DNA from 2 places in the Sediminicurvatus halobius genome. Region 2 is predicted to be linked to the other one. Evidence: predicted binding sites of a transcription regulator. Region 2 holds the regulator's gene; the other holds the start of a gene.
The links. Region 2 encodes sigma-54, which starts transcription at its own class of promoters, with help from an activator protein. Its sites were predicted from a motif close to TGGCANGNTNCNTGCTT; they were not measured.

Region 1 (3,313 bases), 1.2 Mb from region 2:
CGAGTCGCTGCGGCACGATCCGCCGCTGCGCCAGCTCGCGGAGATGACCGGCAGCGCCGCCGAGCGCGGCGCCGAGCTCACCAGCCGCCTGCTGGCCTTCTCCCGCCAGCAGGCGCTGGAGCCGAAGGTGGTGGACCTAAACCGCCTGCTCGCCTCGCTGGATGGCCTGCTGCGGCGGACGCTGCCGGAGAGCATCGACATCGAGCTGGTTCGGGGCGGTGGTCTGTGGCTGGCAGAGGTCGACCCCGGGCAGCTTGAGGTCGCCCTGCTCAACCTCGCCGTCAATGCCCGCGACGCCATGCCCGGCGGCGGCCACCTCACCATCGAGACGGCCAATTCCCGGCTTGACGCGGAATACGCCCGGCACCACCAGGAGCTGCGCCCGGGCCAGTATGTGCAGGTGTCCTTCAGCGACACCGGCGCCGGCATGTCGCCGGAGGTGGTGGAGCAGGCCTTCGAGCCGTTCTTCACCACCAAGGAGGTGGGCCGCGGCAGCGGTCTCGGGCTCAGCATGGTCTATGGCTTCGTCAAGCAGTCCGGCGGCCATGCCAAGATCTACAGCGAGCCGGACCAGGGCACCACGGTCAAGCTGTATTTCCCCCGGGTGAACGCGAAGGCGGCCGCAGAGGCACCGCCCGAGGTGGAGATCGTGGCGGGCGGCCACGAGCACATCCTGGTGGTGGAGGACGACGACCTCGTGCGCGAGTATCTGAGCGGGCAGCTGGTCAGTCTCGGCTATCGCGTGACCAGCAGCGCATCCGGCCCGGAGGCACTGGAGCAGCTGCGTGCGCGGGACGACGTCGACCTGCTGCTCACTGACGTGGTCATGCCCGGCGGCATGAACGGCCGCGAGCTCGCCGACCAGGCTCTGGTGTTGCGCCCGGGGCTGAAGGTCCTGTTCACCTCCGGCTACACAGAGAACGCCATCGTCCACCAGGGGCGACTCGACCCCGGCGTCCAGCTGCTCGGCAAGCCCTATCGCCGGCAGGATCTGGCCGAGCGGGTGCGCCAGGTGCTCGACGCCTGAGACTTAGCCCGCATCTCTCACCGATTCGCGCCCGCAGCCGCGAATCGGTGAGAGATGCGGGCTAGGTAGGCTCTGCGCCAGGGGCGCTGTGTCACTCTGACCGGATGTGCCAGCGGGGCACGGTTGCCGAGGCACATATCGGTTTGTCGGCTCGCCCATTCGCGGCGAAGCCCCCCTCCGGCCGCGGGCTGCAGCATCTGGCACGCGGTTTGCTTGCTCTGGAGTGAGGCCTGCGCGAAAGGCGCGGGCCAGGACTATCGGAACCGGCCAACGGAGGATCCTATGCAGTTCCGTCGCATGACTGTCGCCACCGCCCTCATCCTCGGCCTCGGCCTCGCCATGCCGCTGTGGGCCCAGGACGAGGGCGCCCAGGCCCAGCCCGAGACCCAGCAGGAGGCGCCGAGCGCGGCGGACTTCTCCGAGGATCAGCTGGAGAGCTTCGCCGAGGCCCACGGGGAGGTCATGGAAGTCCGTGACGACTACACCCAGCGCCTGCAGGAGGCCGAGGGTCGCGAGCAGGCCATGAGCCTGCAGGAAGAGGCCAACGAGAAGATGGTCGAGGCGGTCACCGACACCGGCCTCAGTGTCGAGGAGTACGGCCAGATCGCCCGCGCGGCCTCCAACGACACCGAGCTCGCCGAGCGCATCCAGCAAATGATGAACTGACGCTGGCACGCGTCTCTCACCCAGGCGGCCTCCGGGCCGCCTTTTTTTTAACCCGCATATCTCACCGGTTCGCGGCTGTGCCATCCTGAGCCGCGATTCCCGCCGCCCATGGAGGTCGTGTCTTGGCGTTCCGCTTCCAGCGCAGCGAGAGTGTCCCCGGCGGCGTCCGCCGGCTGGTACGCGAGCGCATCGACGATGCCCGCCGCCGCCTCCAGGCCACCGGCGAGGCCCGCCACGAGGGCATCCACGAGGCGCGCAAGCGCATCAAGGAGATCCGCGCCTTGCTCCGTCTCGTGCGCTTCGCTCTCGGCGACCGCTTCGCGGTGGAGAACCGCTGGTACCGCGACACCGCCCGGGGCCTGTCGGCGGCCCGGGACGCCCAGGCGGTGGTGGAATCATGGGACAAGCTCGTGGCCGCTCGGGGGCAGGAGCTCGACGCCGGGCTTGCACAGGACACGCGCGAGCGGCTGCTGGCCCGGCGCGATGATGCCGCCGGCGTCACCGACACGGCGCCGGTCACGGCCACCCTCGAGGGGCTGCTGGCCGCACGCGAGCGCATCGCCCGCTGGCCACTGAATGGTGGCGGCTTCGCCGCCCTGTCACCGGGCCTCGAGCGCAGCTACCGCCAGGGGCGCCGGGAGATGCGCCTTGCCCTCGCCGGCGGCGGGGTCGCGGCGCACCACGAGTGGCGCAAGCGCGTGAAGGATCTCTGGTATCACACCCGGCTGCTGGAGCCGGTCTGGCCCGCGCTGATGGTGCCGCGGCGCCAGGCGCTGAAGGCGCTGTCCGACACCCTCGGCGATGACCACGACCTGGCGGTGCTGGACGCCTTGCTGGCCGCCGAGCCGGTGCTGGTGGGCGGAGGCGACGGAGAGGCGGTCCATGCGGCCATCGCCCGCCAGCAGAGCCGGCTCCAGGCCGAGGCTGCCCGCCTCGGCACTCTGCTCTACGCGGAGAAACCCGGTGCCTACACACGCCGCCTCGGCGTCTACTGGCAGGTCTGGCGGGGCGAGGCTGCCGCATGAAGGTGCTCGCGGTGTACAGCCTCAAGGGCGGCGTCGGCAAGACGGCGGCGGCGGTGAACCTGGCCTGGCAGGCGGCGCGCGGCGGCCTGCCGACACTGCTCTGGGATCTGGACGCCCAGGGGGCCGCCACCTGGTGCCTCGGCGTCGAGCCAGGGCTGGACCAGCCGGCGCGCAAGCTCCTCGGGCGCAAGAGCCCCCTCGGCCGGGAGATCCGCCCGACCCGCTTCCCGGCGCTGGAGCTGCTGCCGGCGGACGCCTCCCTGCGCCATCTCGACCGCGAGCTGGACAAGGGCAGCGACGGCGCCGAGCGTCTGCGCCGCATGGTGCAGCCGCTCTCGGAGACCGCCGGCCTGCTGGTGCTCGACTGCCCGCCCAGCTTCTCGCGCCTGGCGGAGGCCGTGGTGCGTCTCGCCGATACGGTCCTCGTGCCGGTGATTCCCACCCCGCTCGCGCGCAACGCCTGGCTGCAGATGCGCGGGCACTTCGACCGCGGCCGCTACGGCCGCGGCAAGCTGCTGCCCTTCCTCTCCATGGTGGACCGCCGGCGCGGGCTGCACCGCGCCTGGAGCGATCACCCGCCAGAGGGCCTGGAGGA
Region 2 (3,313 bases):
GCGTGCTTCTGCTGCAGGGCGGGCGCCTCTGGCAGGGCGAGAACCAGGTGCGCGGCGAGACCATCACCTACTTCGTCGCCGACGAGCGGGTGGAGGCGGAGCGCGGCGCCGATGGCGACGACCGCATCGAGGTGACGGTCTTCCCCGAGCGCGAGGAGGGCGGGTGAGCGCCACCGCGCCGAGCCGCCTGGAGGCCCGCGGCCTCAGCAAGCGCTTCCGCGGCCGGCGCGTGGTAGATGACGTCAGCCTCGATCTCGAGAGCGGCGAGATCGTCGGCCTGCTCGGCCCCAACGGCGCCGGCAAGACCACCAGCTTCTACATGATCGTGGGCCTGATCCCGCTGGACGCCGGCAGCATCCGCCTGGACGACCGCGACCTCACCACCGCCCCGATGCACCAGCGCGCCCGCCTCGGCATCGGCTATCTGCCCCAGGAGGCCTCGGTCTTCCGCAAGCTCTCGGTGGCGGACAACCTGCTCGCCATCCTGGAGACGCGCCCGGGGCTCGATGCCCGCGCGCGGCACCAGCGCATGGAGGCGCTGCTGGAGGAATTCCACGTCGCCCATCTGCGCGACCAGCAGGGCATCAGCCTCTCCGGGGGCGAGCGCCGGCGGGTGGAGATCGCCCGTGCCCTGGCCGCGGAGCCGCGGTTCATCCTGCTCGACGAGCCCTTTGCCGGCGTCGACCCGATCTCGGTGGGGGACATCAAGGCCATCGTGCGCCACCTCGCCGCCCGCGGCATCGGCGTGCTCATCACCGACCACAACGTGCGCGAGACGCTGGGGCTGGTGGATCGCGCCTGCATCCTCGCCGACGGCCGGGTCATCGTTGAAGGCGATGCCGACACGATCCTGACCGACCGCCAGGTGCGAGACGTCTACCTCGGCGAGGATTTCCGGCTGTGAGCGCCCGACCGGCGTTAGCAGGTTTCATGCCGACGGCGTTACCCTGCCGTTTCCGGACAGGGGGAATTGCACTACGATGAAGCACAGCAAAAGGGTGCCGGGGGGGCGCCCGACGCACTCCACTTCCCCGGGTGGCCACTGACGACGATGAAGCAGTCGCTACAGCTCCGACTCGGGCAACAGCTCACCATGACCCCGCAGCTGCAGCAGGCCATCCGGCTGCTGCAGCTGCCGACCCTCGAACTGCGCATGGAGATCCAGCAGGCGCTGGAGTCCAACCTGATGCTCGAGGCCGCGGAGGAAGCGGAGCTCGAGGCGGCCGCGGAGCGCGACGAGGACGGGGCCGAGGCGTCGGAGGCCGCACCGGACCGCACGGAACAGGATCTCGGCGGCGAGGAGCCGGATGCCGCGCGCCTCACCGAGGACCTCCCGGTGGACTCCAGCTGGGAGGACGTCTACGACGGCAGCACCACCTACAGCCACTCCGGTTCCGACGACGAGCGCGACCTCTTCGAGAACCAGTCCGGCGGCGAGGAATCCCTGCGCGACTACCTCATCTGGCAGCTGCAGATGGCTCCGATCTCGCCCCGGGACATGGCCATCGCCGAGGCCATCGTCGACGCCGTGCGCGACGACGGCTACCTCGGCGAGCCGCTGGAGGAGATCGGCGCCGGCCTGCCGCCGGAGCTGGAGGTGGAGCCGGACGACCTGCAGGCGGTGCTGGCCCGGGTGCAGCGGCTGGACCCGGTGGGTGTGGCGGCCCGGGACGTGCGCGAGGCGCTGCTGGTGCAGCTGGACCAGCTGGACCCGGCCACGCCCCATCTGGCGGCGGCCCGCGAGCTCGTGGACCAGCACCTGGAGCTGCTGGTCAGCCGCCAGTTCGCCCAGCTCAAGCGCCGCATGCGGCTCGACCTCGAGACCCTGCAGGCGGCCCTGGCGCTGGTGCAGACCCTGGACCCCCGCCCCGGCGCGCGCTTCAGCACCGAGCGCACCGAGTACGTGGTGCCGGACGTGTTCGTGCGCCGCGTCAACGGCGACTGGCAGGTGGAGGTGAACCCGGACGCCTGCCCGCGGCTGCGGGTGAACAGCTACTACGCCAGCCTGGTGCGCCGGGCCGACAACAGCCGCGACAACAGCCTCATGCGCCAGCACCTGCAGGAGGCGCGATGGCTGATCAAGAGCCTGCGATCGCGCAACGACACCCTGCTCAAGGTGGCGGAGTGCATCGTCGAGCGCCAGCGGGGCTTCCTCGAGCAGGGCGAGGAGGCGATGCAGCCGCTGGTGCTGCGCGAGGTGGCCGAAACCATCGAGATGCACGAGTCCACGGTCTCGCGCATCACCAACCAGAAGTACATGCACACCCCGCGCGGGACCTTCGAGTTCAAGTACTTCTTCTCCAGTCACGTGCAGACCGTGGACGGCGGCGAATGCTCCGCCACGGCGATTCGCGCGCGCATCCGGCGCCTGGTCGCCGACGAGGATCCGGCGAGCCCGCTGAGCGACTCGCGGCTCGCCGAGATCCTGCGCGAAGAGGGCATCAACGTGGCACGCAGGACGGTGGCCAAGTACCGAGAGGCCATGGCCATCGCCTCGTCCACCGAACGCAAGCGGCTGGCCTGAGCGCCAGGAAGGAGGGCCTTATGCAGATCGACGTCACCGGCCACCACGTGGAGATCACCGATGCGCTGCGCGACTATGTCCACGAGAAGTTCCAGCGCCTCGAGCGGCACTTCGACAACGTGGTGGACGTGCACGTGATCCTCACCGTGGAGAAGGTGGCCAAGAAGGCCGAGGCCACACTGGCGCTTAGCGGTGCCAAGCTGTTCGCCGACGCCCTCCAGGAGGACATGTACGCCGCCATCGACGCCCTGGTCGACAAGCTCGATCGCCAGGTGGTCAAGCACAAGGAGAAGCGCACCGACCACCATCGCAGCGAGGGCGCGGTGGGCCAGACACTGGAGCCGTGAGCGCGGGGCGGCCGCCGGGCACCCAAGCGCCCGGCGGCCGCCCCGCCATCATCCGCGACACGGGGTCGACATGAACATCGCCAACCTGCTGGCACCCGAGCGCACCCGCTGCGGGGCCACTGCCACCAGCAAGAAGCGCTGCCTGGAGCTGCTGAGCGAGCTGCTCACGGGCGACGACGCCGATCCGTCGACGCGCGCGGTCTTCGAGAGCCTGATCAGCCGCGAGCGCCTCGGCAGCACGGGGCTCGGCAAGGGCGTGGCGCTGCCCCATGCCCGCGCCCCGGGCATCGATCAGGCCACCGCCGCCCTGCTGCGGCTGGACAAGCCGGTGGACTTCGACGCCATCGACCGCCAGCCGGTGGATCTGCTGTTCGCCCTGCTGGTGCCCGAGCACTCCACCGACGAACACCTGCGCATCCTTGCCCGCCTTGCCGAGATGTTC

Region 1: a site for sigma-54 is predicted at 1,226-1,242, ahead of LMH63_RS18120 (DUF4168 domain-containing protein). Genes of this name have one in related genera too.

The regions. Positions count from the first base shown of each region.
Region 1 is NZ_CP086615.1:3,890,157-3,893,469, reverse strand. Features, by position in the region: gene LMH63_RS18125 (PAS domain S-box protein) at 1-1,027, shown strand, start outside; gene LMH63_RS18120 (DUF4168 domain-containing protein) at 1,310-1,693, shown strand; gene LMH63_RS18115 (CHAD domain-containing protein) at 1,816-2,718, shown strand; gene LMH63_RS18110 (ParA family protein) at 2,715-3,313, shown strand, end outside.
Region 2 is NZ_CP086615.1:901,656-904,968, reverse strand. Features, by position in the region: gene lptA (lipopolysaccharide transport periplasmic protein LptA) at 1-167, shown strand, start outside; gene lptB (LPS export ABC transporter ATP-binding protein) at 164-904, shown strand; gene LMH63_RS04120 (RNA polymerase factor sigma-54) at 1,052-2,524, shown strand; gene hpf (ribosome hibernation-promoting factor, HPF/YfiA family) at 2,545-2,871, shown strand; gene ptsN (PTS IIA-like nitrogen regulatory protein PtsN) at 2,942-3,313, shown strand, end outside.